Regions from separate parts of the Paenibacillus sp. FSL F4-0100 genome, predicted to be linked through region 1. Evidence: a T-box and tRNA genes for the amino acid it is inferred to sense, from the RefSeq annotation. Region 1 holds a T-box; the other holds one or more tRNA genes.

Region 1 (15,936 bases):
AGCCCCACCTTTCATTTTTTGTACATATGCTGCTACCTGATCCTTCATCGTAACTCCTCCTATATTCATAATTAACTAGTTATTTAGTTATATAAAAGATAATGACTTACATCCATATATGTCAATACTTTTCTTGATAATTGACAAATAATTATGTAAAGTTAAATTACTAGTTGACTAGGAAAGAAGGTTTTGTTATGCCGCATAAACTCATGCTTCGAGTCGACCCGCACGCCACCCTTAATGTCAGCACACAGGTCAAAGAGCAATTAAAGTGGTTGATTGGGATTGGACAGATCGAACCCTTTGATATGCTGCCTCCGGCCGGTGCGCTGGCGGATCTGCTGGGACTGAACCGCAACACCGTAAATCTGGTCTACAACCAGCTGAAGGATGAGGGGATCGTCTCGATGCATAAGGGTAAAGGTACGCAGGTATTAAACAACGAACAGGTAGAAGAGCTCAGAACTCGCAGAAAGCTCATGCATGAGCTGGTAAAGCGAACGACGGAGGAGCTTAGCTCCGTTAACATCCCCGCGAGCGAGTTCTTTGCCGCATCCCTCGCCTATACACTGCTGCAGGAGCCTGTCCTGAACACGAAACAGCGGATTTTGTTCATCGAATGTAAAGAACATGATTATCCCTTTTATCAGAAAGCGATTGAGCAAATGACGGGTGCCGAAGTGAAAACGGTATTTCTGGAGGATCTGTTGACGGGAAAACAAGCCTTATTCGAGGCACTGGAGTACTCAAACCTCATAATCACGACATTAAACCACGATAACGAAGTAAAGGCCCTATGCAGCAAATACGACAAAAAAGTATCCGTCATTGGCGCGAATGCGGAAACGTCGGTCCTACTTGATATTGCCCGGCTTACACCAGGAAGTAATATCAGCTTTGTCTGCTTGGGTAAGGCAGGTGCACAGTGGATGGCCAGCCGCATGGAAGAAGCCGGTATTGAAGGGGTCTACGCCAGCTTGGCTGGACTGGATAATCGGGAGGACCTACTGCAACAGATCGAGGAATCTGATCTGGTCTATGCATCTGCCGCCGCATATGAAGAGGTTCTAGCCTTATCGCCCGGGAAAGTGAAAATGTTTCCTATGACGCTGGAAAAAAGCAGCCAAAGCATTCTGAGAGAGATGGTCTGAATTCTATAGGAAAAAACGCCCAATGTTAAACAGGGGCGTTTTTAACTTTGGAATATATCCATCCGACCGCTGACCCAAGTGTCATTCCCGAAAATCCAGCAGAGCGAGCAGTCGATGTACACCGACAACTTGGATCAAGATCGGGAGACGGGGACCTTCATGGCGGTGAAGGACAAACTGGTAGATGAGACCGAACAACCTCTTCTGATTTTTCCTCATCGTCTTGCTGTCATCATGATGGCAGATCGCATAAATCTTCTCCAGTCGGCTGGCATCATCGAGCTTGTCATCCTTCAACAGATCGCAAAAGTGATGAAGCCATTGCTTCTCCACTGAATCCAGCGTCCCGTACAGCTCATGGTCCTGTTCTTCGTTCACGGAGATTTGCTTTTGCGGATAATGGTATTTGATCCAATGCTCAGCTCGCCGTGCAATGGGTTCAAGCAGCTCCGGCTCAACCTTTTCGCCCACTCGGTGCAAAACCTCCTGCAGAAGCTGCCGGTCAAAATCCACGAGCGGCAGTATGCCGGAGATCTGGCCGAATTTCGGAGTCGGCCCCGGTTTTCCGTCTGTCCCGGAAAGTTCCAGCGTTGCTTGAATATCGCCGCTCATGTGCTTGGAACCATCTTGATTCCGATATCGTTCATATTCGGTGTAATTGCGGATCACGTCTTCATCAAGTCCAATATGGAAGGAAGCATCCGGCTGATATTTCGCGAACATATACAGGATGATTTCAGGCGGGTATATTTTCAGCAGATCGCCTGGGGTGTAATTGGTTCCGGTCGAGCTGGACATTTTGGCCTGATTCCCCTTGATCCGAATAAACTCATAGGCTGCATACGACGGTGGCGGATTCCCGAAAATTCTCTCCGAAATGACCTTGGCTACGTTATAACTGCCCGTTTCAGATGAGTGGTCTCTGCCCCCGGGTTCAAACGACACGCATTCCATCTTCCAGCGCATGGGCCAATCGATTTTCCACTGCAACTTGATATTGTTTGCCCGAAGGATCGGCAAGGTGGCTTGATGCCCGCATTGGCAGACATAGGTCAGGCTCTCTGCGGGTTCGTCGAAGTGTTGTATGACGGTGGTATCCCTTCTGCATACCTGACAATACACGTTTACAGGATAGTAACTATTTCGCTCATACTCATGGGTTCCGCCCGTTTTGAAGGCATGCAGTATATTATAAATCTCGGCCCTGTGCTTGATCGCATGCAGAATGAACGGATTATATCGTCCAGACTGATATTCCCGGCTTTGATATATAAATTCGGGCTGGATCCCGAATGCCGCCAGGGAAGCCTCAAACTCCTGCTCATAATGCGCCGCATAGGAAGAATGGCATCCGAACGGACAAGGAACCTCGACGTACGGCATGCCAATAAACTTTTCAAACGCCGGATCCAGCCCCGCGGGAACCTTCCTGAACCGATCGAAGTCATCCCATGAAAAAATAAAACGAACGTCCCTGCCCCTCTTTTCCAGCGCTCTTGCCACAAAATGGACCGTTACGATCTCCCGGAAATTGCCGATATGCACAGCCCCGGAAGGGCTGATGCCGGCTGCGCATACCAGAGTCGGTTTGTCAGGAAACCTCTCGATTAACTGATCTGCCCATTGTTCTGACCAATGCATTCTGATCCCCTGCCTTTACTTTTAGTATCAACCAAAAAAAGCCCCCATCCGCAAGATTGTCATCTTGAGGACGAGAGCTTTATAAACGCTTCGTGGTACCACCCCGGTTTGTGAATTTGTCGCCATCTTCACCTCTTCAGGTACGGCATCACGATGCTTATACCCTATCTCTGTAACGGGAGAGTCCCGGCGTAACATCCTTGAGCAAACCGCCCAATTCCATACGCAGCTCTGAGTCTTTGTTCATTAAGAACATTGCTGCTCCATTCTCACCAGGCAGGAGCTCTCTGCAAACAACGTATCTTAACTACTCTTCTCTTCATCGCTTTTCTAAGTGTTCGTAATATTTAAGCCATATTAATCCAAGCAAATCCGAATGTCAATCCCTTAATGGGCAGCCAGACCAAAAATAGGGATGTCCAAAAGTCATGGTTTGACTCTGGAGCACCCCCGTCTTCATACGGTGCAGTAACGATTGACGCCGTTTTCATTCGAGTTTCGGAAAATGCTGGCTTCCTCTCTGTAATTGGTAATCAACTTTCCTAGCTCAATGCACTGCCCTTCATTCAAGCGGGATTCCTCTGCCGCAAATGCCATCATGTGACTCTGAATCGAAGCGGAAGCCGAGGTTAGGGAACTGCCCGTAAAGCAGTTGACCTGCTCGCAAAACTCGTTCAGCATCGAATCGGTTCCTTCGCGACCCTCGTCTTCAACCCGGATCTCCGTGCTCCCGCCATCCACGAAGGAATATACCGTAAACTCCTGTCTTGCCATATTCCCCCGGATCTCGCCGCGCGTCCCTGAAATCTGAACCGTACGAGAGCTGTCATGCGTAAACGCGGACAACGAGAATGATGCCGTTGCGCCGTTCTGGAACTGCATGTTGACGTTTTGATGATCGACGACGTCATTGTCACAGTGATAGACGCAGCGCCCGTACGGCGTATTCGGCAGCTGTCTCCGAATCATTGCATCGGACAGATCGTCCGAAAAATGCTTGGCTCTCCGCCGGCCTTCTCCCATATAGTAGCGGAGATCCACATAACAACAATCCTTCAGATGCGGGCAGCCGCTAGAGCAACGCTCCGTCGCCCCCTCCGGCGCCTGGTCTTTGGTAAAGTGAAACAGCGATCCGAAAGAAGTAAGGCGTACGCAGTCCTGCCCCATCAGCCAAGAGATCAAATCCAGGTCATGGCAGGACTTGGCCAAAATCATCGGACTCGCCGAAGCTGTATTATTCCAATTGCCGCGAACATAGCTGTGGGCCATATGCGCGTATCCAATATTTTCTCTGAGTTGAATATCCACCACCCTGCCGATATCGCCCCGTTCAATAATCCGGTGAATGCCGGACCAAAATGGGGTATAGCGAAGAACATGGCAGATAGTCAGTAAACGGTTGCTCTTTCGGGCCGTCTCCTCCAGCTCCAGGCATTCCAGCGGGGAAGGGGAAATAGGCTTCTCGAGCAGGACGTGATACCCTTGCCGAAGAGCAAGCATGGCAACATCATAATGCATACGATCTTGGGTACAGATCCAGACAGCATCGGCAAACCTAGGCTTCTGAAGCACATCGCGCCAATCCTCGTAGATCTGGTCATCCGGTATATGGTACTGCATCGCAAACGAAGATCTTCGTATCGGATCCGGTTCTGCTACTGCGACAAACTGCAATTGATCCGGGTGATTCCTAGCATAAGGTGCGTAAACGTTCGCACCGCGGACACCGGCGCCGATCAATATAGCCTTTATTGTCATAATGATTACTCCTTGTGAAACTATGAAGTGGATACAACATCATCGGGCAATCTACCATAGTATGGTATACCCGAACTTCTGCCTAAGTCAATTGTAGAACAATCCAAATTTTATAGGCGTTTATATAAAGGGAAAAATCCTTTATCCATCAAGCGACCAAGGGATAGGCATGCCGCGCCGGCCATGCCCCAGCGTCTACCGAGCGACGGGCCGGCTGCCAAGCCCTCAAGGCAATCCTTATGGTACGGACACGTGCCTTCGTAGGTGTCCTCCGGAGGCGAACAATAATATGTCCCATTGGGACAGGCCATGGATCAGCTTGCCGTCCACCACGGCACCCGCTCCGACGCCGGTACCAAGTATGGTACTCTTTCAGTTTCCAGTATAAAGGCAATCACGCTGGATAGCAGTGATTTTTACAGAAAGACGATACCGCACTTGACGTCAATGACCTGGCGCTTGTCCAAAGTGCGCCCAGAGGTCGGGTGGCTTTCGCTCACCCATAACCTGCTGAAGAAGGCGGCAATAGACCAAAACAAAGAAATGACGGTTCAGGGATGTTCTCCTCTGTACTGCCATTTCTTTATTTGTAACGTTTTTTTTCATAAGGCGAGCTATCTCGTCAAGTATGTAGACCTGCTTTTGGGACAGCCCCATTGTTCAAAATTTTACTTATCCACCTATCAAGCAAGCTTGCCGGTAATCCGCTTATAGGTCGCCTCGTCCGAAACCACATACAATCTCGCATCCCGCGGAATCGGCACATCGAGCTTGCGGTTGATGCTGAGGTCGTTGCGATCGGATATAAGCGTCGCTCCTTGCCGCAGCAAATCCTGAAAGGCATCGCCGTAAGTATTCCATGCAGGATTTAAAGCCACTTCGTAAATATCATCGCCATGCTGGCGGCTCAACAGCTGCATCAGCACATCTGAGTTTCCTTCCTGCAGGGCCGCGCGTACGGCTAATCGGGACACGGCATCGTGCGAGAGCACAAACTCGTTCACATGATTGTAGCGGAAATTCTGAACATGCTTCTCCTGCACGATCTCCACCGTGGTATGTACATTTGGCGCAATCCGTTCAATGCTGGAAACAATCAGCAGCGACTTGCCGTCCACGAGAGCCGATTCGTCAATCCGAGCATCCGCAAAGACTATGGCCGATTTGGCCTCCAGGATGTTGGCTCTCATCAGCACGTCATCCGCTGCAGGATCGCCGCTTACAAAATGAACCTGTTCGAGATGTTCGACAGGATGCTGACTGGTATCATCAATGACCACAATCTCGGACTCCGGCGAATACGACAAAATCTCATCGATCGCGGACATTGCTTTTTTGCTCCAATTGATTATGATGACATGACCACTACCCTTAAAATTCAACCTGCCCGCTCCTCTCTGCCGCTGCATGCTTCCAAACGATTCGATCACCTTACCGATGACCAAACTCAACAGCCCGATGCCAAAGATATAGATGAATATCGTTAATATCTTGCCTGGCACCGTAGCTGCATAGTAATCGCCATAACCTACGGTTGCCATCGTGGTAAGCACCCAATAAAGGGCGTTAAACCAATGGTGAAAGGTTTCGGGCTCCAGCAGAAATGCCAGGGTCGAGCACAGCACCACAAACAGTACCACAAGAACGCTGATCGTTGTTTTGCGCAGACGCATCATTTTCAAAGATAATCTTAGAAAAAAGTGCACGTTCCTGCTCCTCTCCAAGAAAATGGTGCGATTTGACCTAAATAATCAGGCTGCTGATTGCAAAGGCCGTCCCGATAAACACCATCGCAAGCAGAATGCCGATCGCTACATTCCCCTTTTGCAGGTGCTCGGAGAGTTTAAGACCCGGCGTAGCCAGCTCGAATACCCAATAGGCAACGATCAAGCATACATACCCGACGACAAACCACAGTATCATGTGCCAGATCGATGAATTCGTATACGCCGATATGCCCAGAATAATGGCAGTTGCCATAAACTTGCCGCCAAAGGCAAGACCAACCGCGACATTGCCTTTCTTCAGCTCTTCCATGTCGTTAAATCGGGTCATCCAGCTGAAAATCAACATACCCAGTAATTGAAGCACGATAATGCAGATTACACTTACTACAATATTAATGACGACCGTCAATCCGACCACCCCCGAAATTTTGCATAGGCCAAGTCGTAATCGGCGAAATCATGCACTTCCTCCAATACAACATCAACCTTGTCCTTCTTTTCCATTGCGGCATAACGCTTCTCATCGATCGGCTGCTTGATCCGATTGCCCGTCGGCAGTTCGATGACAGCAAAATGCCTGGTGTCTTTTTTATACGTTGTTTTATAAACCCCAACCAGCTTCACGTCAGTTTTGACCGTGACTTTCAGGTTGGTCAAATCCGATTCTGCCGTCTTTTTGTCCTTGAACGACTTAAGGGTCTGCCAAGACGATAACCGGATATCATTACGTTGATTCGCATCCGTGGTAAGCTCCGCATCCATGAATTGAAGCGTCCAAATTTTGTCCCCGGTAGCATAGTTGTTATCGTTCGGCAGGAGCTCGTTATCCGGCAGCACGGTCATGTCGCCGCCAATCAAATCACCGACGGTTCCTTCAATGATCCGGTAGTCCCAAGGCACGCGAGCAGAGGTTGAAGATACTTCCTCCGATCCGGTATGAAATACCGTGGACCCATTGGAGCATGCACTCAGCGCCAAGACCATGAGGGATAATAGTAGTACCGCCAGAACGACCGGAGGTTTCCTCTTTCCCTTAGGAGCACCGCTATGCTGCCTTCTATCTTGTTTCAACTGCATTTATTTCACTCCCATTGCGATAAAATGGCTGGAATTACCCGTAATCAAACCGCCCGCACGTCCCAGCAAACCGCAAGGGGTGCCATTCAGGACGAACAATCCTGTCAGTAAATGAAAATGGCCTTCCGCCGTCTCGATGCGAGCCAGGTCTGCCCTCCGCTGATAGACCGTCGGAAACATGACACTTGTATCATATCCGTCCTGATCCTCTACCTCGATTTGTCCGGCCTGGTCGTACAGCTTGACAGAACCACCCTCGCGGCCGAACATCGACTTGGACACAAAATTACCGGAGAATACCGGTTTGTTGTAAGTGGGCAGCATATAATTGACGATGGCTTCCCGTTCTGTCTCATCGAACAAAAGGCCCAGCTCATACATCCCCCACATGGCGGCAAGCAGTCCTTTGGATTGCAGTAAAATGCTGTGCGGCGAGTTGAACAGCTGCAGGCGTCCCGTCTCGATGGCATAAGCAAGCGCATCTCCGCCATCATCGACGGACATCCACTCCTTCGGATATAGGGCGAACATCCGGTGAATCTCCCGGCCATCGCCGTCCTTCAACATACCTTCATCCACCCACAGATCAAGACAATCCACCAGTCGGATATCCAGCCCGCTGTGCCGAACCAACGCTTCGATCGTACCGGAGTCCTCTTTATGTTCGCCATAAGCGATGCAGGCAGCCGTATCCGGACGCTCTGCTCCCCACGCTTGTGCGACCAGCTCTTGCATCCGTTCGTTGGGAGAGACAATACCGACCTGACGGCACATCCACGGCGTTGCAATGGAAGCCTCAACATAACCTGTAGGCGTGTCCGCATTCAGCTCCAGCAGCTTGATGCTGCCATCATGGGCAATAGCAAAATCAAACCTGGCATACCGGCTGATCAATCCCTCTTTTGGCAGCGGACATTCGTCCAGCATCTGCCACAGGATAGGCGGAATGCCAATCAAGCTGTATATATGATGATTGCGATGAATATATCGAACGGTTTTGTCCAACATGGCCCATAATATCGCGGCTGCTTCTTCCAGCTCACGATAGGTCTCTTGACGTATGGTGACGATCTGGTCTATCCAGTAGGCTTCCCCTTCCAGATCCGCCCAGGTAAAGCCGAGCTCCGCGAGCTCAGATACCCGCCCATCCCGATTGGGGCCAGGCTGTCCCGATACGGTGAATACGCTGTCGTGACTCATCCTCCAAAACCGCCGGATCTGGAGCTGGATTTCGAACCCGAGGAACTGAACCCGCTGGAATTGCCGCCGATGCCACCAGACTTGGACGACGTGGAGCGGCGCGTAATCGTTCCTGACGATGAAGTGGAGGTTTTCGGGCGAACATTGGAGTTCACCACCGGTTTATTCTGGAACGTACCACTCGAATACGTGCGGGGTTTATAAGGCTTGCCGTTATTCGCATAATAACCGCGATGATTGTTGTACCATCCGCTGGATGAATAATAGGAACCATTGTTAAACAACATGTGATAGAGCAGCAAGTCATCCCAGCCGAAACCGGAATTGTACCCGCCATAGTTGTTGACGATCGTTGTTCCGCCGCCCGAACCCGATCCTGCAGCGGCTCCTTCTACCGGCTCTTCCTGGAATTTTTCCTCACTAGGAAACGGAATGTTCCAATCCACATTCTTGTCAAAATACTTCTTCACTTCTTCTGTCGACCAGGACACCAGCTGCGGCTCTTCGGATGAAGTAACCGCTTCCGAAGCAAGGTCTTTCGCTGCCGCGCCCGATACCAGAAATGCGTTCGCCAACAAGGCAATGCCCAGCGAGCTCGACAGGACCCGAATCGGTTTGCCTTCCGGCGTCAGCCATTTGGATGTTGGCTGATCTTTTTTGTCTCTTTCATTACTCAAGATGGTTTCTCCTTTCGGACAAGATTAATCGTTCCGCATCGGAACGAGCAGAAGCTCAAGTTTGCCTGTGTCTACATTTAATCTGCCTTCAATCGTTTCATATTCCCGGCCGCCAACAACGATATAATTTACATGCTCCAGTGCAGCGACCATGTTCATCGTCCATGACCGTTCTTCAATCTGCACCAGCTCACCGTCCGGCTTCTTTTCAAACAAAATAACGTTCATTCCATTATCCACTGTGTGTCTACCCCTTCCATCTAAGCAGTGAGTATTGATACGTGGTATATTCCGAATCGTTTCAAGAAATTTCAATGGGCTATCAACGCTTACCGCAGCGATCTTTTCCAAAAGACGCAACCCATATAATAACACCGCTACTGATTATTTACACCTGCGAATTACCATTAAAAAACTGATGAAAACGAACATTCTGGCCGTACAATACCTCATTATTTACGTTTTATATGGTGTAGCATCAAATTTCATGAACATCTTCTCCGAGTTGCAATTATGGCCATTGGCGCGGTGTGAAAATAGACGCACGTTAAAAGAAGCATAGATCCTCCCGCGGGGAACGATCCATGCTTCTTCTTCACTTCCATGAACCCTTATTTATTTAATCAATTCCCGGATTTCCTGAAAGTTATCGGCAAATCCAATAAATACGTTGTCACCAATAACGATCGTAGGCACAATCTGTTTTCCCGTCAACCGTCGCACTTCTTCCGGATATTCCGGGTTCTGTGTGCAATCATACTCCGTATACGGAACCTCCTGCTCCTTGAAGTAACGCTTGGCATGATGGCAATCGCTGCAAGTGGGGATGGTGTAGATTTTCAATGGTTCTGTCATATCGATCACTCCTTAAACTGAAATTATTGTATCTCAACGACAAAAGGCACGGTCATCACTTCACCCTGATGCTGAAATTGTCCCCAGATCTTGTAGATACCGCTGTGGGGGAAGGTAGTAGCAAATTCCGCTTTGGGTCCTGTACTCTGCTCGTCTAGAGGATGCACATGGATGTACTGCTCAGCGTCTGCGGACAGAATGACAACGTGCCCGACTGCGCCCAGATAAGGCTCGAGGTTGTTGATTTCTTGCTTCGTCTGCGCATCCTGAATATGATAGGTGAGCACAACCTCTTCATTCGATAAAGTATTGCTTAAACTCAGCTCAATTTCCTTGCCGTTTACTTGTTTGATCAGGCTGGAATCTGGTTGAATCGCCGAGGGTTTCCCTGCTTCTCCCTCAATCTGAACCCATTCGCTAAGCGTGGTCCCTCCAGCACCCTTAGGCACAAAATCTGCGAACAATTTATATTCGCCGCCAGCCGGGAATGTCGTGTTCACGGTAAATACGCCATTCTCCTTGTAATCCGGATGAATATGGTTGAAGAAGGACAAATCGCGATTCACTATGATCAGATGCAGGAGTTTCTCATGATTGACATCAAAATCCTGGACAGGTCCACCGTCTTTATCCGTAATTTGGATCGTCAGCTCAGATTCAGCGCCTGCTCTTGCCGGTTCATTCCATGTAAATGCAGCGTTGTAATGATCTGAGGCCGTTTCATGACCGCCAGCGTGTTCACTGTGCCCGTTCGTTTCCTGGCTTCCGCTTTCCTTTTCATGGTTTCCGCCATGACCGCCCGTATCAGGGGCCTGCTTCGCGTTATCGCATGCTGTCAACAATCCAAAAGCAAGTATGCCCGTTAAGGTTAGTATGGTGCCCTTCTTATTCAACATGGGCTATCACTCCAATCATGGGATATACTGCAAGATGAATTTTCATCTGCTTCTATATTTAGTATACCCCCCTATCCTATAATTAATCAACTTTTTTCTTTTCGCTCCACGCAAATAACACCATGCCGTGTGCATGGTGTTATCTTCCTATTCATCATTATTACCCGAATAATCGGATGCATTCCCCATCTTTCAATGCGCATAACCGATGATTTCATATATTTTTTTCATATCCACATGATTACGAACGATGTCCGCTACACGGTCAAATTCCGCGAATTTGCGTTCTTCTGCTTTGAACGTTTCCGGAATTGGAATCAGACCCCTCTTTATCCGAATGCCGTTCAGCCAGGACCTGCGGAAGACATCGTTGTCAAACAAGCCATGCAAATAGCTTCCCCATATACGGCCATCAGAAGTAGCAATCCCTTCAATGTGCGGCTGAATATCTTCTATTGCCTTTAAAGAATCTGTGCCATCTGCTTCAATCGAAAAAAGCGGGCGGTGTCCTGAGCCGTCAGACACGGCGCTCCATTCGGTCACGCCCATATGGATTTCATAAGCCGAAATCGTCGAATCAGCCTCTGTATCCGATATAACGAACCTCAGCGGATGTTGCTGTAACAACTCCCCTTTCACCCGAACCGTCCTTTTATGCTTTAAAAAAGAAGTCCGAATCGGCAGCAGGCCGAGCCCCTTTGTTTCCCGAACGCTCCCTTCGACCGCATGCGGATCCGACAGCTGCTCGCCCAGCATTTGATATCCTCCGCAGATGCCAACCAACTGCACATCCCGCTGCTGCGTCTGCCTCAAGATCGCATCGGCCAGGCCCCGATCCTGAAGGAACCCGAGGTCACTGATCGTATCCTTGGTGCCAGGCAAAATAATGACGTCCGGCGTGCCAAGTTCATCCACCGATTGGACAAAGCGAACGACAACATCCGGCTCCCAGCGCAGCGTTTCAACATCCGTAAAATTCGAAATACGCGGACACCGGATAACGACAATATCGAGGTCGCGTTTTTCCTGTCTTTGATATTGAAGCTCATCCAGTACAACCGAATCCTCGGCCTCGATTCGCATGTCCTGAATATAGGGGAGCACGCCCAGCACGGGAAGGCCTGTCCGCTCTTCAAGCCAGTCCAGTCCCGGCTGAAGCAGTGCTAAATCCCCACGGAACTTGTTAATGATAAACCCTTTGACCCTGGCCATCTCATGGGGCTCGAGCAGTTCAAGCGTACCTACAATGGAAGCGAACACGCCGCCGCGATCGATATCCGCAACCAGAATAACCGGTGAATCCGCCCATCCTGCCAAATTCATGTTAACAATGTCCCGATCCTTAAGATTGATCTCCGCAGGACTTCCCGCGCCCTCCATGACAACGATATCGTAGCTCTCCCGTAGACGATCCAGTGCATCCAGCACAATCTCTTTGGCCTTCGGCAGGAACTGCGTCCTGTAATCCATCGCACTCATCTGCATGTGTGGAACGCCGTGGATCACGATTTGCGAAAACATGTCCTTTATCGGCTTGATCAGGATCGGATTCATGTCCGTTGTTGCGGCAATGCCGCAGGCTTCGGCCTGCACGCCCTGTGCTCTGCCGATCTCTTTGCCATCCAGCGTCACGTAGGAATTAAGAGCCATATTTTGCGATTTGTATGGAGCCGTACGATAACCATCCTGTAGAAATATGCGGCATAGCGCCGTCGTTACGATGCTCTTGCCTACATCCGAAGCGGTGCCCTGCAGCATGAGCACCGCTCCCTGTCCTTTCCTGATCTTCGTGGGCGTATCCCTTATGTATTGCGTTTCATTCATCTTCTTCACCCTTTTCCCTGACTTAAATCGCTTGCTCACATCATTATAGCAAAACCATCGCATCGCTAAAGGAGTTCTTCCCGCATGAAATCCAGAAAATTCTCTTGAACTTTGTCAGCCCGAAATGTTAACAATATAGAATAAGGCATCCTAAGGACATGAGACATAAAAACAGCCGATCCGGATGGATCGGCTTGTTTGGTGATGCTATGACTGTAAAGTCAAATGCTGTCTATGAATGCTCTTAAGGGATAATATTTTCAAAATGGGGGATATATTCATCCAAGAATATACTTTTTTATCTAATATTGTATTATCTTGGATAGGTGACTAGAGTTGGTTAAGGGAGGAACTGATTGAATGGTAATGCATTTCTCCAATATTAGCAACATCTATATTCATGTCAAATGGTTTACGGACAACTTTGAATGGGTCCCCCTGCCCTTTCCGCGTATCGTTACGCTGACGTTCCTGTTTTGGTTAGCGTTTACATTGTTGATCCTATTACTCACCTGTGCCTTTCACGATCCCCTGGGTAAGATGAGGCCCATCATGAAAATTCACCAATGGCTGCACAGACTAAGGCCCCATTCCGAAGTCATTCTGCGCATAGGGCTGGCCATCGGCCTGGTGCTGCAGCTTCTGAGCGGCTCATACCTGGCACCCGAGTTCAAAACCAATTCCATGTGGATTATCCTCGGTCTCTCCGCCGCCGCAGCCTGCCTGCTCTATAAACGCACATTGCCGGTGAGCGGTGCCATCCTATTCTTGCTCTATCTACAAGCTTCATTAACCTACGGCATTTTTCATTCCATCGATTATTTAATCTATCTCGGTATTGTATATTATCTGTTTGTGTGCGGCACTCCAATAAAAAGAACGGCTCCTCCCGTCATGTATATATGCACGGGCATGTCCCTTGCTTGGCTTGCTATGGAAAAGCTGACCATCCCCGAGCTTGCTTGCACCGTAATGGGCAGCTACGGACTTCCTACCTTCGGATTTACCATTGAGCATTTCGTCATGATCAGCGCTTTTGTCGAAATAGGGCTAGCGTGGGCATTTATCGTAGGCATCATGAGCCGATTCACCGCTCTGCTGGTATCTGGCATTTTTATTATGACAAGCCTTGTATTCGGTTACAAAGAAGTCATTGGCCATACGATCATTCACACGGTACTGATCTTATTCCTAATCGAAGGTACGGGTGAGCTTAAAACTCCATTTCAATTCCACCGCTCCGCTGTACTTCGCGGATTATTTGTAAGCGTTAACTTTTGCCTGTTTCTGTTCACTTTGATGGCGCTGTATATCTGGATGGGCAAGACGTTATGACAAACTCTGGATTCGTTGGCCCGTATTTCGAAGCTCTACCACGGCCTTGGTCTCGCTTGCTCTAACGACCGCATCCAGCACCTCTTGATTCCGGTATCCGTCCATAAACCCGGGGACTCCATCGGTAGGCGTCCCCCGCAATATCGCGGCAAAATCGGCATACTGCTTGACCTTGCAATGCTGCGGCACTTCCATGGTCGTTCTAGCGAGCTGCCCGGGCTCTTCTTCGCGAATCCATACCACCCGTTCCGGATCCAATGTGCTGGCGTGGACCGTGCCATGATCGCCGTAAATGGACACCTCATGCTGGTTGCCTGAACCGAACGCATTGCGTGATGTCTGGAACACGCCCATCATGCCATCGGTCATCCGTGCCTGAAAGCTGGCGAAATCATCAACTTCGATCTTGGCCATCGCTCCCGTTACCGGGTCCCTACGTTCTGGGATGATGGTATGTAGCTGGGCCGTAATTTCTTCAAATTCTCCAAACAGAAATCGGGCCATATCGATCATATGCGAACCTAAATCTCCCAGGGTCCCCGTCCCTGTGATGCCTTTGTTGTATCTCCACATGTAGGGAACCTGCTGGTTCGGCACGCCAAACCCCTGCAAGTACTGAATGGAGAAGTGACGGACCGTACCCAGCTTGCCTGTACGGATCAGTTCCCTGGCATAACGAAAAGCGGGCGTATAACGGTACGTAAACCCGATCATGGCGGGGACGGGCTGTTTCTCATACAGCTCCAGCAAGGAGATGGCCTCTTCGAAGACTCGCGTAAATGGTTTTTCCGCCAAGAAAGGCTTACCCGCTTGCAAGCATGCGCTGATGATATCGGCGTGCACGTTGTTGGGCGTAACCGAAATGACGGCATCGACATCAGGATCTTCAATTAAATCCTTGAAATTCGCATAGCGCTTGCCGTCCTCAATCCCCAGCTGATGACCTACTCTTTCCACGGCTTCCCCATTGACGTCGCTCACGGCCACGAACTGATAGATGTTCTCTTCATTCATCCAGCGGATGTGCTCCTGCGCCATCCCGCCCAAACCGATTAAGCCGATTCGAAATTTATTCATCATCGAAACACTCCTTGTTTATAAATCTATCTATCACTAGGATTGAATATGCCGTTCGGATATAGGCTGGCTACCTGTTCATTATGTTTCTCATGCCGGTATTCCATTCCACACCGTGACTTTGATGTTTCCTCATGGTTGCCTCCTGTAGTTTGATAGTTGCCCATTCATCACTACGAATCCGGATTGTTTTTCCGATCCCTGTTACCCCCGGATTTTTTCGGAATTAAATTTAATGATGTTGAAATCCGGGGATAGCATATGCTTTCGTTGCGAGCTTTCCGATGGAAAGCTTTCAGGGGCACGCTTCGCTTCTCCAAAACAATTCCGCCTTCTCCGTTGAAGCTGATCGTATAAAATAAACCACCGTTTCGTCACCCTTCGAAAAGTTGCTGCCCCGCAGCATTTCGATCTGCGGGGCAGCACTGACATACAACTAATCCCTACTTCACGCTGATATACCGCTGATAGGCTTCCTTGCGGATTTGTACCAGCCGCTCAAGGCCCATATCGTTCAGCTGCTTGACGTATGCATCCCATTCCGCATCGATATTGCCTTCGGATATCCACTTCGCGCGGGTGGTGCCGACATAACCGTCGATATCCGTTGTCAGCGTAGGCAGCTCCTGGAATTCTTCGGCGCTGTACATCACGTTCGGGAACGGCGTCGTTACGTATTCGCTGCCCAGCTTGTCGATGACCAGCTTCAAGCCAT
Region 2 (15,936 bases), 520 kb from region 1:
AGATCCTGGTCCTCGGTCAGCACCTCGCTGAATCGAATATTCACGCGGTCATTACCAGGAGTAATGCTCGCATCTTCACCGATGCCAGCCTCTTTTAATACGGTATTAATCTGCTCCGTAGTCAGCGGCTTGGAGAGAGAGATATCTACGTTCGAGCCAGATTGGAAATCAACTCCATAGTTAAGACCACGAGTCAAGAGAAATACCAAGCCCAGAATCGTAATTGCAATGGATAGAATATAGAAAAATCTGCTTTTGCCTACGAAATCAAAGTTCTTAAAGCTCACGAATGTCACGCTCCTTTACGCCATAATGGCTCGGTTTGCGGGCCCAACCAATATTCACAAGTAGATTGAGCAAGAAACGGGAGAAATAAACGTTCGTGGCAATACTCAAGATAATCTCCAGAATCAATACAAGCGCAAAACCTTTAACCGCGCCGGTACCAAATCCGAACATGACAGCGGCAACGAGTATCGTCGTCAAGTTGGAGTCCATGATGGCTCGCAGGGATGACTTACCGCCTGCTTTAACAGCTGATGGAACACTCTTGCCCGTTCTGATCTCTTCCCGAATGCGTTCATAGGTGATGATATTGGCATCAACCGCCATACCTATACCTAATATAAATGCTGCAATACCTGGAAGCGTCAGCGTAAAGTCAGCCCATACAAAAATAAGAATCAGAAGCCATGTATGCAAAATAAGTGCAAAGCTTGCCAGCAAACCCGGTACGCGATACCTGATAATCATGAACAGCAGAATCGCAACGGATGCGATAAGACCTGCTTCTACCGTTTTCGTAAGAGATTGCATACCGAGCGTAGCTCCTACGCTCTGAGAGTACTTCTCAACCAGCTTCAGCGGCAGGGCACCGAGATTAATCGTATCCCGGATCTGCTTCGCTTCATCCAGCGAATAGCTCCCCGTAATTTGTGCGGTACCATCCGTTAATGCGGCACGTACCGTCGGAGCTGATAGCAATTGATCGTCCATGAAGATAGCCAGCTCTTGACCGAGAAGACGTCCTGTAATTTCAGCAAACTTCCCTTTGTCCTTCACTTTAATATCTATCATAGGCTGATTAAGCTGGTCATAGGCAACCGATGCGCCGTTCTCGACGAAATCGTCGCCCCGGAGCTCAATCTTACAGAACTCCTCGCCTTCTTTACAGCCGTCATTGCTTCGGAATGTGAGGTTCGCAGGTTCTTTCATCGTTTTTCGAACTTCAGCCTCATCCGTTACGCCTGCCACCTTCAAGCGAATCCGGTTCGCCCCTTCCGGCGTAACCTCAGGCTCAGATGTCCCCATTGCATCCGCACGCTTTTGCAAGCTCTTTGCGGTTTCCTGCAGTGCTTCTTTTGTGACTTGCTGCCCTTCCATCAAAGGCTCTGCTTCATAAAGGATTTCGAATCCACCCTTAAGATCCAGACCTAGACGGACGTCTTTCAGCAAGCCTGGAGTTGTAACGGCCATTAAAACAGTGATCACGAGTACGGTTCCGACGAAACTGATTATTCTCTTCATGCCGTCCTTTGTTCCCCCTTTTTACTCAATATTCCTATTATAGCGATGTCATAAAACCCAGTCAATTTATCAAAATTTGTCGGGTTTATGAATGAACCCTTATATCCGCAAGGCAAAAGGGACCTCTTCGATTAATCGAAAGAAGATCCCTTATATGCTGATATTGTCATATAGTTCATTAAAGCTGTCGCCTTCAAGGACAGAATGTCATTGACCAGTTTGTGGAGGGAGGGGATGCCTTCCTTTTCATATTTACTGCTGACACAGTTCCAAATATCGTCGCTAGTCACATATTCGTACCCAATCAAATGCATTTCCTCAACCTTGCTCAAGCATACCATCTCAATGGTGCTCATCAATTCTTCCTCGCTCATTTGCTCGAGTTCCATGCATATGGCCTCCTCACTGACTCCCTGTTGTCCCTAAGTTACATTCGACAGGATACATTGCTTTCCTTCTATTCCTACCATGTCCTGAAAAAAAAGTAAAGTCATCAGATGGGACAGGTAGGGCATATCCATAAGAATAGCCATGTCGTGTCACCGTATTCAGTCTTAACCAGGGAGTGGGATGGACAGTGAACAAGCAATCATTTATTAAAGGAACGCTGATTTTACTTGCAGCCGGCATATTAAACCGCCTACTCGGTTTTATCCCCCGGATCGCCCTCCCCCGGATCATTGGACCCGAGGGTGTCGGAATTTACCAACTGGGTTATCCCTTCTTTATCGTGCTCGTGACGATCATTACCGGTGGAATTCCGCTAGCCATTGCCAAAATGGTTGCCGAAGCGGAAGGTGCCGGAAAGCGTGATGCTTCCAAGCAAATCCTGCATGTCAGCCTGATGCTGACGCTTACAGCAGGCGCCTTCTTTACGGGACTTAGTCTGCTCCTTGCCCCTTGGGTAACCGGCGTGCTTTTGCCGGACGAGCGTGTATACCAAACCTTTATCAGCATGACACCCATGTTGATCATCATTGCCGTTTCGTCGGTCTACCGTGGATATTTCCAGGGCAAACAGAACATGATTCCCTCCGCAAGTTCCTCCGTGATCGAGACAATTGTCCGAATTATTTGCATGCTCTGGTTTGCGCATCTCTTGATGCCCAAAGGCATCGCTTATGGGGCTGCGGGTGCCATGCTCGGAACAGCCGTGGGGGAACTGATTGGGATGATAGCCCTGCTGCTGCAATATCCGGGGGAGGGACGACCTAGGAATAAACTTTTACCTAAACCGCAAAAAGTAATATCCGAAAAAACTGCAAAAGAAGACTCTCCCTCGAATAAAGGTATCCTGAAACGTTTATTTGGTATTGCATTGCCTGTGACGGGGGGCAAGATGGTAGGTTCATTCTCCTACCTCCTGGAGACAATCCTGACCAATCGCAGCCTGGCCATGGCAGGTATAGCGACATCCGTAGCAACCGCTCAGTATGGAGCACTGCAAGGGATGATCATCCCGCTCCTGTTGTTGCCCGGTGCTCTGACGGTTTCTCTGGCCATCTCTCTGGTGCCTTCACTCTCGGAGGCAGCCGCCCGCAATGACCGGACGACCATCCACAAACGAATGAACCAATCCCTTCGGCTAGCCCTTGTCTCCGGAGCTCCGTTTGCCATCATTATGTTTGTCCTGGCTGAGCCATTATGCTTGCTCCTATACGACAACGCGGAGATTAGCGATATGCTCAAAATCATGGCGCCGTTTGCCTTGTTCCTGTATGTGCAGTCCCCGCTTCAAGCTGCCTTGCAAGCTCTGGACCGTCCGGGCCGGGCATTACTCAACACGTTATTCGGGGCGATCATCAAAATGAGCCTCATCGTGTTTTTGGCATCCAATCCCGCCTTCGGCATAATAGGGGCCGTCATTGCCATTATCGTAAACAGTATTGCAGTTACATTACTCCACGGTTTCAGCCTATCGAAACTGATCGGCTTTCGATTCCGTCTGCTGGATTATGTTAAAATCGGGGCGGTTATGATCATTATGGGTGCCTGCGTTCTCTATGGGTACAAACATCTTCCGTTTTCGACCGCGCCATGGCTGCAATTTTGGGCTTCCATTACAGTTGGTATTCTGGTCTATTTCATCATGATTTTTATGACCAAGCTGGTAACACCGCGAGATTTGGATCGTGTGCCTGTCGTCGGCACCTGGTTCAACAAATTCAGCCGTCGTTAGATCCTGTCTTTACGGTCAATGTAAATCCGGCCTTTATGGTCAATAGAGCATAGAAAAATATCCTTAAAATCCTTAGCACCATAATTCTGTATCTCGTTCTTAAGCCAGAACCGCGTTTTATCGATTAATTCAAGGTTCTCGTCCTGCACCTTTCCATCCAATATAAGCGGGATGGGCAGGCCTTCATACGTAATTTTATCGTAAGGAATATCTACGACTGTAGGGTTTTCTTTTTCAGATTGGGATGAAGTAGATGAAAAATTGGTGGCCCCTGAAGTGTTGGATGAACTTGAAGAGTTATTCGAACTGCCGTTTGAGCTGTCCCCCGTATCCTTTGGAATCACGGTGAGCTGACCGGAAGTTTCAAGTATCGCAAATTCAACATCCGCCAGACTGTCAATATCTTTGCCCCTTAGCTGCTGCATCAGATCATCCAGATTATAGCGGAGCTTTGCCATCTCCTTACGGTGCAGCCTGCCCCGGGACACCAATACGCTTGGCTTTCCGTCAGCAAACAGCCGTATATTTCGATTTTTCAGTCCGATGTAAGCAAGACCTACCTGAATGGCAACCAAAACGGCGATAGGAGCAAGTCCCTCCCAAATCGGCTTTTGGACATCTTCCAGAACAAAAACGGCAATCTCTGCAATCATAACAGATATGACCAAATCGAAGATAGACAGTTTTCCGATTTCCCGTTTGCCCATGATTCTCATGGTGACAAAGATGACCACATACATCAGAATGGTCCGCAGAATCAGAATAGTCATATGAGACATAAACAATCCCTCCTAGCTTGTCGAACATTCTCATGTACAGCTATTCTGGCCTGCTATAGCTTTTCCCATTCGATTACAACGGATTAATTAATGGAAATCATGCAAAACCGAATGCAAAATGCTCGGTTTGTACTATATGTACAGGCTTGGCCATACAATTTAATGATCAAGATTAGTTAAGGGGGATGATTCATGGAACCGATCCGGCGAGTTTTCACTTTCAGGATCTCCAATCCGATTCTTTCAGGACTTTTGTATTCTTTTTTCTGGATGTTTCTTGGCGCGTTTGCTTTATCCCTGCTTCTATGGGGCAGCGGACTAGCCGAAGATGATTTATCGTTCTACACGTTTCTCGTACATGCCATCGCAGCCTTTATCGGAGGTTGTGTGAGCGGCAAGCGCGCAGGAAACAAAGGTTGGTATTACGGATGCCTGACAGGGCTGATATATGGCATTACGCTGCTCGTCATTGGCTTTCTTGCTTTGGATAGTTCTTTATCTCTCGGAGATTTGACGCTGATTGCCACGGTATTTGCCGCCGGCGCCATCGGGGGAATGTTCGGGGTCAACTTAAAAAAATAAAGATTCAAACTAATGCTCCTGGCGAGCATCTCACTACCATGCTAAAAAACAAAGGCCGACTCCTAAAAGGAATCGGCCTTTGTTATAACGATTACATTCCATATGTAGGTGAAACGTAATTATGCATCCGCATTCACACTATGGCTGATAGAGTTACGATCGAACGTCAACTTCGTTACATCGTTCACTTTCAAGACCACAATATCGTCGGTAATCTCCACAATTGTACCGTGAAGGCCTCCAATGGTTACCACTTTATCGCCTTTTGACAAGGCGCTAAGCATTGCGTTTCTGGTCTTCTGTTTTTTCTGCTGTGGACGAATAAGCAGAAAATAAAAGATGACAAACATCAAAACGAAAGGCAGAATCAACCCTAAAATACCGCCTCCGCCTTGACCTGCACCAGCTGCTAAATCAAACATATCTTTCCCCCCTTTCACAAACTTATCATGATGGCCATGAACTTGCTTTAGAACCCTTTTTCATTATCATGTAGGCCGTACTTATCAAAAAACTCATCGCGGAAATCAAGCAGACGGTCTTCCATAATACTCTGACGCACGTTACGCATCAAATTGAGCAGGAAATGCAGGTTATGATACGTCGTCAATCTTAATCCAAACGTTTCATCACTCTTGATCAGATGACGCAAATAAGCACGCGAGTAGTTACGGCAAGTGTAGCAGTCACATTCCGGATCCAGCGGTCCGTAATCCCTGGCATATTGAGCATTTCGAACGACAAGACGGCCTTGACTTGTCATCGTTGTCCCGTTGCGAGCGATCCGCGTCGGAAGCACGCAATCGAACATATCCACACCACGAATCGAGCCCTCAATCAACGCATCGGGTGATCCGACTCCCATCAAATAGCGAGGCTTATTGTTCGGCAGCAAGGGCACCGTGTAATCCAGTACTTCATACATAAGCTGCTTCGATTCTCCCACACTAAGTCCACCAATAGCATAACCCGGGAAATCCATGGAAGTCAAATCACGGGCGCTCTGACGGCGCAGATCCTCATGCATGCCTCCCTGAACGATGCCGAATAGGGCTTGGTCTTCCGGTCTGGCATGGCTCTTAAGGCAGCGTTCAGCCCAGCGAGAGGTCCGCTCGGTGGATTGTTTAACGTATTCATACTCCGCAGGATAAGGCGGGCATTCATCAAAAGCCATCATAATATCAGATCCAAGGGCGTTCTGAATCTCCATCGCGACTTCTGGGGAGATAAACAGTTTATCTCCGTTCAAGTGGGAATGGAAATGTACGCCTTCTTCCGATATTTTTCTCATTTCTGCTAAGCTGAATACCTGGAAGCCTCCGCTATCGGTCAGGATCGGACGGTCCCAGTTCATGAATTTGTGCAGTCCGCCCGCTTCCTTCACAATATCGTGTCCAGGACGCAAAAAGAGATGATAGGTGTTGCTCAATATAATGTGGGCATCCATAGCTTTTAGTTCTTCCGGACTCATGGTTTTTACCGTTGCCAATGTTCCCACAGGCATGAATGTCGGCGTATCGATCACGCCGTGCGGGGTGTGCACTCTGCCGAGCCTCGCGCCCGATTGTTTACACGTTTTAATATGTTCATAAGTAACAGCTGCTACCATTGTATTAACCAACCTCCGAATTAATAGATAAACATCGCGTCGCCAAAGCTGAAGAATCGATATTCCTTCTCAACAGCTTCCTTGTACGCCTTCATAATGTGTTCGCGTCCGGCCAGCGCACTGACCAACATCACCAGCGTGGATTTCGGCAGATGGAAATTCGTAATCAGCGCGTCCACAACGGTAAAAGCATATCCGGGATATATGAAAATGCTTGTCCAGCCGCTGCTCTCACGCAGCGGCTCGCCTTCCAGCGCCGATCCAACCGTCTCCAGCGTTCTGCAAGAGGTAGTCCCTACAGCGATAACCCTACCGCCGCGCCGCTTCGTTTCATTCAGCAGCTCAGCGGTTTCCTGGGAAAGGGAATAGTACTCTTCATGCATGACATGATCCTCAACCTGTTCCACGGACATCGGACGAAATGTCCCCAGCCCCACGTGCAGGGTAATGAAGGCGATGTCTACTCCCTTGGCCTGAATCTGTTCCAGGAGAGCTTCCGTGAAGTGCAGGCCCGCCGTGGGAGCGGCTGCAGATCCTTCATGCTTTGCATATACGGTCTGATACCGATCGCGGTCATCCAGCTTCTCCTTAATATATGGCGGAAGCGGCATTTGCCCCAGTTCATCCAGGATTTCTTGGAAAATCCCTTTATACGAAAAGGATAGGATGCGAGCACCCATCTCGCCTTCTTCCTCAATGATCGCTTTTAATTTACCGTCCCCAAAGGAAATTACGTTCCCTTTTTTCAGCTTCTTGCCCGGTTTCACAAGTGCTTCCCACCGGTCTTGCCCCATATTCTTCAGCAGAAGGACCTCTGCTTTGGCACCGGTGTCTTCCTTTGCACCGAACAATCGGGCCGGTATGACCTTGGTATCGTTTAATACGAGTGTATCCCCCGGATTCAGGCTGTCTATAATGTCCGCAAACGTTTGATGGCTTATATATCCGTTCTCTTTGTCCAGCGTGAGAAGCCTGGAAGAGCTTCGATCAAGCAGTGGCGTCTGCGCAATTAAGTGTTCGGGTAATTCAAAATCATACAAATCCACATTCATGTCGTTCAGTCCTTCGTAATAGTCGTGTTGCGGTAATAGTGTTGGAGTATCTGCTTGTAATCATACCCTTCATCTGCCATTCCTTTGGCACCCCATTGGGACATGCCCAGTCCGTGGCCTAAGCCTTTACCGGTAAATTTAAAGCCGGAAGAGCTTTCAATCACACGTGCTTTCCCCGTTCCATTCATCACAACGGTACCGGAACCTTTGACATTTCCGTTACCGCTCCCTGAGATAACGGATATCGTTTGGCCGCTTGAAACCGTTGATACCGCACCATTCGCGCTCAATACAGTATAACTTCCGGTCGATTCAATATCAAACAATGTGCTTGGCAGTCCGTTAAAAGCCGAGCGGAACATATCCGGATATTTTACGTCCAGCACTTGACCGTTGGCTTTCACCGTAAGGGCACGTCCAGAAGGGCCTCGCTCCGTTACATCCAGCGAAGTAATAGAAGCAGGCAGGCTGTTAGTGGTTTTTCCTTTTAGAGAGGACAGTAGTTGATCCGAAGTATACGGACCGCGAACCCAGTCATAGCTGTTGGATTCCGCCACTTTCTCAAGGACGACAGCCGTTTCTCCTGGATTCATCTTGCCTACAGGCTCAACGTTCGATTGGATCAATGGCAATGGGCGTACATTCGTATCCTTGGCGGTAACGGTCATATAGAGGAGCCCTGCCGATGTTTTGTTGCCGGTTTCCTTCACATTGTCCTCACGTACATAGCCTGTAGCGCCACTCGGAAGAAGTACATGATACCAAGATTTAAGCGCTGCTTGGGATGAGGAATCTCCAGTGCTTTCCACCGCGGCAAACAGATCGTTACGGTTACCCCACACCTCGGTGGAGTCCGCCGTCATTCCTCCGCTATTGGAGGAGAACACGGTTTCCACTATTTTGCCATCTTTCATGACAACTTCGCCGTCAGTTGCATCCACTGCCTGAATAATGCTTGGATACTCATAGGCGGTCCCATAATAGGCCTGGCTTAGCGTTGTGTCCACGACATGGGCTACTTCGAACTTATTTCCTTGGAAGAGCGCATAACTGCGTGCCGCTACAGCCTGTGCTTTCAGCGCTTCAACACCCCAAGTAGATGGCACCTCGGCTCCAACGACGGAATACAGGTACTGCTGGAACGGCAGTTCATTGACGAGATACAATTGACCGTTCTTTTGTCCGATCTCCAAAGCGCCTCGATAGGAGCGATCCGATCGCTCCTTCACATTCGTTCCGGCACCTGAGCTTCCTTCTACCCGCAGAACCGACTGACCACCTGACAACATATAATGCTGTGTCTCTTGAGGAGTCGCCAGGTTCAGGCTTACATCTCGTCTCATCATCAGACCCGTGGTTGCGGCATTCATTTCAACGAGGGCGCCGGATATTGGAGCAGCTTCCTGTCTGACTGCAGCCAGATCGGCTGTGTTGGCTGCCTCGCCTACCCAAACCTCATAAGCGGATGCACCTCCGTTAGGTACCACAACATTGAAGGCATCCATGCCGGCATTTGCATACGTCTTACGTACAGACTCCGCCTCAGCCTCCGATCCGTACGATCCCGCAGACAAATGCAGTCCGCCTTTAACAGAAGGCGTTTGACCATTCAGATATGCAGCTACCGTCTTCGCAGTTCGCGTTGCCGCGTCCACGGCCGCTTTCTCTGTCCCATACATACCGGCATATAGTTTGTATACATTGCCGTCTGCAAACAGCGTCGGTTTGTCATTCGTCGCCTCCAGTTTTTTTGCCGCTTCCGAAGCCGTTTTCCAATCCGTGGTCTCGAGCACCTTGACGCGGTATGTATCCACACTCATTCGGACCTGCTGGTTTGCTGGAATGCTCATCAAAGTCTGCTGAGCACCGGATACAAGCAGCGATGTCGTCAGAGCCTCAGCGGATTTCAGCGTAACGGCATTGGTTGTTGATTTATACTGACTTCCCAGATCCAAAAACATCGCAACTCGAATCGTATCTATTGAAGGAGCGGCCGCATGTACTGCAGGCGCGCTCCATAAGGTTCCGGCAACAGCCAGTGACAAGAGTCCCTTGGTGGTCCAACCGAATAATGATTTCGTCCAGTTCCTATCCATTTAAGTCTTTCCTCCTGTAGCTATTAGGATTTGGTATGAGTGTAATGATTCTATAATCTAACGACGATCTTCAGGGAAGGGAATACCTAAATGTTGATAAGCTGTGGGCGTTACAACCCGTCCCCGGGGTGTACGCTGCAAGAAACCGATCTGCAGGAGATACGGTTCATAAACATCTTCAATGGTTTGGCTTTCTTCTCCAATGGTTGCCGCGATGGTATCCAGACCTACAGGTCCCCCACGGAAGCTTTTGATCATGGCGTTCAACATTTTATGATCAATAAAGTCCAGTCCCATCGGATCGATCTGCAGCATTTTCAGCGCTTCCTGAGCAATGCTTGGCGTTATCATGCCATCTCCTCGAACCTGGGCATAATCACGCACCCTTTTCAAGAGACGGTTGGCAATTCGGGGCGTCCCGCGCGACCTCAGGGCAATCTCTTCTGCTGCCTCTCCTAATATCTCGATCTCCAAAAGATCCGCATTGCGTGACACAATGTAACTCAGCTCGTCCACCGTATAGAATTCCAGACGGCTTACCACGCCAAAACGGTCCCTAAGCGGCGCAGAGAGCAATCCAGCCCGGGTAGTGGCGCCAATTAAGGTAAACGGTGGCAAATCCAGACGTACCGAGCGTGCGCTTGGCCCTTTCCCGATCATAATATCCAGCGCAAAATCCTCCATCGCCGGATACATCACTTCCTCTACCGTCCGGTGCAGCCGATGGATCTCATCAATAAACAGGACATCTCCTTCCTGCAGATTAGTGAGAAGTGCAGCCAGATCCCCCGGTCGCTCGATTGCCGGACCGGAAGTCGTACGGAGATTAACGCCAAGCTCATTGGCGATAATATTCGCCAGTGTCGTTTTGCCGAGTCCCGGAGGACCGTACAACAACACGTGGTCAAGCGCTTCGTTACGCATTTTTGCCGCTTCGATATATACCTTGAGATTTTCCTTAACTTGATTCTGTCCTATATATTCAGCCAAATAGCGTGGACGCAGGCTAAGCTCGACAGCCTGTTCGTCCATCATTAGATTGGCGGAAATAATTCGATCGTCCATCTATATAAACTCCTCTCCTGCAGCGATTCTCTATCTAACCAGCGAATAGCTGCTGCAGTGCCCGCTTCATGAGCACATCGACGGATTCGCCGCTTGCGCCGGAATCCTTGATCTTGAGCCAGACCTTGTCCAGCTCGCTATCCGTATAACCAAGAGCCTTCAATCCTTCACGTGCCTCAGACCACGCCGAGCCGTCAGCTTCCGGCTCAGGCTCCTGAATGGCAAAAAGACCTGTCATCATGCTCGCATTTCCGAATCCCTCAAGCTTGTCCTTCAGGTCCAGAATCATGCGCTGCGCTGTTTTCTTACCGATTCCCGGAAGCTTGATTAAGAAGGATACATTCTCCTGGTAGATGGCGGAAACCACATGATCCGGTGATCCCCCGCCCAATATGCCGAGCGCCACACGCGGACCGATACCCGAGACTTCGATCAGTTTACGGAACAGCTTCTGTTCCTCCCGTGTCGGAAATCCAAACAGCAGGATGGCATCCTCACGGACATGATGATGGGTAAACACCGTGATGGTTCCTTCGGTTTTGGCAAAAACATACGGATTCGGACAGAACACCCGATATCCTACCCCATGAACATCCAATACAATATATTCACTCTCTAAGTGGACTACCTGTCCCCGTAAAAAATCGATCATTTTCGCAATACCTCATTTAACTTGGAATTCAGTGTATAGGAATGCGCGTGACAGATCGCTACAGCCAATGCATCCGCCACATCGTCAGGTTTGGGAATGCTCTGCAACTTCAGGAACATCCTGACCATCTCCTGTACCTGTTTCTTCTCGGCCTTGCCATAGCCGACGATCGCCTGCTTCACCTGCATCGGCGTATATTCTGCAATCGGGAGCCCGCGCTGGACCGCAGCCAGGATAAGAACTCCTCTGGCCTGGGATACGGACATCGCCGTGGTTACGTTGCGGTTAAAAAACAATTTCTCGAAAGCAACGGCCTCAGGCTCATATTTATCAATAAGCTGCTGCATGCCTTCGTACACGTGTTGCAGCCTCTCTTCATCCGGTGTATGGGCTTCCGTCTGGATACAGCCATACTGTACCGGTGTAACTTTACTTCCAACCTTATCTACAAACCCGAAACCTACAATCGCAATCCCGGGGTCGATCCCTAAAATGCGCAAACCAATCTCTCCTCTGATGAAGCGAACATATGTATCGTTCTCTCATTATAACAAAAGATCGACCTCTGTTGAGGAAAAACTTTGATCCTTTAAGCAACCGTTACGTATCCACTATATTGAGACCGCTGACATCCCCCTCCAACGCAAAAAAACTGCCCGGAAAATTTCCGGGCAGCAGCATTTTCAGTCACCAAGCGACAAAGCAGGGACAATTTTAAGGGGTCGGGTTCATGACATTCTCAGCCATATCCCGTGCATAATCGCTAAAGGTTGACAGAACACTGTTATACTCTTCCATATCTTGGATTCGAATACCTTCTTCAAGCTGCTTGATCACATCTTTGGGCAAAGAAGACTCCATCGAACCGACATCCAGCTGAAAGAAGGTCCGCATCACTTTCTCTTCTTCCGGTGGGCCATCAAACAACGTTAAGTTTCCTTTGGAATCGATACTCATATAAGCTTGCCTCTTACAGGTGGGGGAGAGGTCGGATACGGTGTGCTCCAGCCAAACTACTCCTTTGTTATCCAAGCGTCCCTGCCATAAAGGATTTTTATTCATCAGTTCATAAATACCGTCCGCCGTAAGCTTACCCATATCCTGCTCTTCGATGCCACATACATAAGTGATGCGAACATGAACATGCTTCTTTCCCTTCGAGGTATTCAGCTTCTGCATAAATTCCCTCTGATCCTGCCGGCGTTCTTCCAACTTATCATCCGCGATCTGCAAGTAATGCATCGTTTCTACGGCCAGTGGCGTTTCGTCGGATGCAGCAGTGAGCAGCTTATGCATCTGATCCTTTATATTCTGGCCGGTCCATATCATGATACCTGCGATCAATAGGATTGCACAGGGCCAAATCGCGCGTCTCCAGCGTCTCCACCGTTTTCTGAACAGCTTCTTAAAGAAATGAAAAACACTCAAGGTTATCCCCTTCTATTCAATGTTTTTCATATTGTGACCGGGAAGCTGCCAAATTATTCAGTTCCGCTTTTGCCATTAGCATCATTTTCAATCCATAACAAAGAAAGACTGCTTTCAGTTACACTGAAAGCAGTCTTTCGATTCGAATCGGGATGACACGATTTGAACATGCGACCCCCTGGTCCCAAACCAGGTGCTCTACCAAGCTGAGCTACATCCCGTTAATTAATGCCGGTGAAGGGACTCGAACCCCCACGGTTTCCCTCACGATTTTGAGTCGCGCGCGTCTGCCAATTCCGCCACACCGGCACAATGAAATTTCATATAGAGTAAGCAATTTAGTTTAAAAAATGGCACGCCCTGAGAGATTCGAACTCCCGGCCTTTTGATTCGTAGTCAAACGCTCTATCCAGCTGAGCTAAGGGCGCAAAATGGAGCGGACGACGGGAATCGAACCCGCGACCCTCGCCTTGGCAAGGCGATGCTCTACCGCTGAGCCACGTCCGCAATGTAAATATGTATTCCGTCTCAAGCTCTCTTGGTAAAGATGGTGAGCCATGAAGGACTCGAACCTTCGACACCCTGATTAAAAGTCAGGTGCTCTACCAACTGAGCTAATGGCTCTTATTACTAAGAGTAAAGAATGGCGGAACTGACGGGATACTCTCTCTTCGTTCGAGACTGCGAAGTCTATGCTAACGAAGATGATGCTTCGACGAACCCATGATGGATTCTCATCCCTGAAGCTTATAAGAATGGCGGAACTGACGGGATTCGAACCCGCGATCTCCTGCGTGACAGGCAGGCATGTTAGGCCTCTACACCACAGTTCCATGAGGCATTATCGCTATCGCGATATAAAATTGGTTGCGGGGGCAGGATTTGAACCTACGACCTTCGGGTTATGAGCCCGACGAGCTACCGAACTGCTCCACCCCGCGTCATTAAAAGGGTTGCTTGTATGGGGTCCCCGAAAAGTAATCAGAATTACTTGCGAAGCATGTGCTTCACTTTTTGGGGATAAATCATGGTGGAGGCTGAGGGGATCGAACCCCCGACCCTCTGCTTGTAAGGCAGATGCTCTCCCAGCTGAGCTAAGCCTCCGTCTGGAATGTTGTTAAAGATAAGGGTGACCCGTAGGGGATACTCTCACTTCGTTCGAGACTGCGAAGTCTATGCCTACGAAGTTACCCTCCGACGAACCGACGGGATTCTCATCCCCTGATGCAATAAAGATAGTGGTGACCCGTAGGGGATTCGAACCCCTGTTACCTCCGTGAAAGGGAGGTGTCTTAACCCCTTGACCAACGGGCCATATATGCAGTCCTTGCTGGCGGAGAGAGAGGGATTCGAACCCTCGAGACGCTTTTGGCGCCTACACGATTTCCAATCGTGCTCCTTCGGCCAACTCGGACACCTCTCCATAAGTGGCTCCCCGAACAGGACTCGAACCTGTGACAACTCGATTAACAGTCGAGTGCTCTACCAACTGAGCTATCAGGGAACAATATTTAATTCAAGTGATTGATCACCTGAAAACTAGATACGAAACGAATTTGCGTGTTTTAGAATCCGTAGCATTTCCCCCATGCAATATCGGGGTCCCCGGAAAGTATTCGGCGTTGCTTCAAAGCTTCGCTTCACTTTTTGGGGTGTTTTTTGGATAAGCCCTCGACCGATTAGTATTGGTCAGCTCCATGCATTGCTGCACTTCCACCTCCAACCTATCTACCTCGTGGTCTTCAAGGGGTCTTACGAATTGGGAAATCTCATCTTGAGGGGGGCTTCACGCTTAGATGCTTTCAGCGCTTATCCCTTCCGTACGTAGCTACCCAGCCATGCTCCTGGCGGAACAACTGGTGCACCAGCGGTACGTCCATCCCGGTCCTCTCGTACTAAGGACAGCTCCTCTCAAATTTCCTACGCCCACGACAGATAGGGACCGAACTGTCTCACGACGTTCTGAACCCAGCTCGCGTACCGCTTTAATGGGCGAACAGCCCAACCCTTGGGACCTACTTCAGCCCCAGGATGCGATGAGCCGACATCGAGGTGCCAAACCTCCCCGTCGATGTGGACTCTTGGGGGAGATAAGCCTGTTATCCCCAGGGTAGCTTTTATCCGTTGAGCGATGGCCCTTCCATGCGGTACCACCGGATCACTAAGCCCGACTTTCGTCCCTGCTCGACTTGTAGGTCTCGCAGTCAAGCTCCCTTATGCCTTTGCACTCTTCGAATGATTTCCAACCATTCTGAGGGAACCTTGGGGCGCCTCCGTTACTCTTTAGGAGGCGACCGCCCCAGTCAAACTGCCCGCCTGACACTGTCCCCGTACCGGATTACGGTACCAGGTTAGAACCTAGATACGATCAGGGTGGTATCCCAACGTCGCCTCCACACAAGCTGGCGCTCATGCTTCAAAGGCTCCCACCTATCCTGTACAGATCGTACCCAAATCCAATATCAAGCTGCAGTAAAGCTCCATGGGGTCTTTCCGTCTTGTCGCGGGTAACCTGCATCTTCACAGGTATTAAAATTTCACCGGATCTCTCGTTGAGACAGCGCCCAAGTCGTTACGCCATTCGTGCGGGTCAGAATTTACCTGACAAGGAATTTCGCTACCTTAGGACCGTTATAGTTACGGCCGCCGTTTACTGGGGCTTCGGTTCACAGCTTCGGATTGCTCCTAACCGCTCCCCTTAACCTTCCAGCACCGGGCAGGCGTCAGCCCGTATACTTCGCCTTACGGCTTCGCACAGACCTGTGTTTTTGCTAAACAGTCGCTTGGGCCTTTTCACTGCGGCCCCCTCGGGCTATTCACCCTACCGAGGCACCCCTTCTCCCGAAGTTACGGGGTCATTTTGCCGAGTTCCTTAACGAGAGTTCTTCCGCGCGCCTTAGAATTCTCTTCTCGCCTACCTGTGTCGGTTTGCGGTACGGGCACCTTCACCTGACTAGAGGCTTTTCT

Evidence for each region. The T-box of region 1 lies ahead of lysS (lysine--tRNA ligase). A T-box ahead of a tRNA ligase gene usually reads a tRNA of that ligase, here a tRNA-Lys.
Region 2: it encodes a tRNA-Lys, which carries the amino acid that the T-box ahead of lysS (lysine--tRNA ligase) is inferred to sense. The anticodon was not compared.

The regions. Positions count from the first base shown of each region.
Region 1 is NZ_CP150303.1:2,470,960-2,486,895, reverse strand. Features, by position in the region: gene MHH48_RS10955 (HPP family protein) at 1-48, opposite strand, end outside; gene MHH48_RS10950 (GntR family transcriptional regulator) at 198-1,154, shown strand; gene lysS (lysine--tRNA ligase) at 1,236-2,795, opposite strand; T-box leader at 2,859-3,127, opposite strand; gene MHH48_RS10940 (Gfo/Idh/MocA family oxidoreductase) at 3,252-4,556, opposite strand; partial or broken gene MHH48_RS10935 (ROK family protein) at 4,730-4,913, opposite strand; gene MHH48_RS10930 (hypothetical protein) at 4,863-5,267, shown strand; gene MHH48_RS10925 (potassium channel family protein) at 5,237-6,259, opposite strand; gene MHH48_RS10920 (DUF350 domain-containing protein) at 6,297-6,689, opposite strand; gene MHH48_RS10915 (hypothetical protein) at 6,686-7,357, opposite strand; gene MHH48_RS10910 (glutathionylspermidine synthase family protein) at 7,358-8,557, opposite strand; gene MHH48_RS10905 (hypothetical protein) at 8,554-9,234, opposite strand; gene MHH48_RS10900 (hypothetical protein) at 9,259-9,474, opposite strand; gene MHH48_RS10895 (glutaredoxin family protein) at 9,850-10,089, opposite strand; gene MHH48_RS10890 (hypothetical protein) at 10,113-10,985, opposite strand; gene MHH48_RS10885 (cobyric acid synthase) at 11,178-12,809, opposite strand; gene MHH48_RS10880 (hypothetical protein) at 13,170-14,144, shown strand; gene MHH48_RS10875 (Gfo/Idh/MocA family oxidoreductase) at 14,139-15,224, opposite strand; gene MHH48_RS10870 (extracellular solute-binding protein) at 15,665-15,936, opposite strand, start outside.
Region 2 is NZ_CP150303.1:1,953,084-1,969,019, reverse strand. Features, by position in the region: gene secF (protein translocase subunit SecF) at 1-287, opposite strand, end outside; gene secD (protein translocase subunit SecD) at 277-1,527, opposite strand; gene MHH48_RS08605 (post-transcriptional regulator) at 1,659-1,916, opposite strand; gene spoVB (stage V sporulation protein B) at 2,105-3,706, shown strand; gene MHH48_RS08595 (DUF421 domain-containing protein) at 3,703-4,485, opposite strand; gene MHH48_RS08590 (TIGR04086 family membrane protein) at 4,678-5,067, shown strand; gene yajC (preprotein translocase subunit YajC) at 5,187-5,489, opposite strand; gene tgt (tRNA guanosine(34) transglycosylase Tgt) at 5,537-6,676, opposite strand; gene queA (tRNA preQ1(34) S-adenosylmethionine ribosyltransferase-isomerase QueA) at 6,697-7,728, opposite strand; gene MHH48_RS08570 (SpoIID/LytB domain-containing protein) at 7,734-9,824, opposite strand; gene ruvB (Holliday junction branch migration DNA helicase RuvB) at 9,882-10,889, opposite strand; gene ruvA (Holliday junction branch migration protein RuvA) at 10,924-11,541, opposite strand; gene ruvC (crossover junction endodeoxyribonuclease RuvC) at 11,538-12,041, opposite strand; gene MHH48_RS08550 (BofC C-terminal domain-containing protein) at 12,256-12,969, opposite strand; tRNA gene MHH48_RS08545 (tRNA-Pro) at 13,117-13,190, opposite strand; tRNA gene MHH48_RS08540 (tRNA-Leu) at 13,199-13,278, opposite strand; tRNA gene MHH48_RS08535 (tRNA-Arg) at 13,321-13,397, opposite strand; tRNA gene MHH48_RS08530 (tRNA-Gly) at 13,402-13,476, opposite strand; tRNA gene MHH48_RS08525 (tRNA-Lys) at 13,518-13,593, opposite strand; tRNA gene MHH48_RS08520 (tRNA-Asp) at 13,726-13,802, opposite strand; tRNA gene MHH48_RS08515 (tRNA-Met) at 13,834-13,910, opposite strand; tRNA gene MHH48_RS08510 (tRNA-Val) at 13,998-14,073, opposite strand; tRNA gene MHH48_RS08505 (tRNA-Glu) at 14,209-14,283, opposite strand; tRNA gene MHH48_RS08500 (tRNA-Ser) at 14,301-14,392, opposite strand; tRNA gene MHH48_RS08495 (tRNA-Asn) at 14,398-14,473, opposite strand; rRNA gene MHH48_RS08490 (23S ribosomal RNA) at 14,629-15,936, opposite strand, start outside.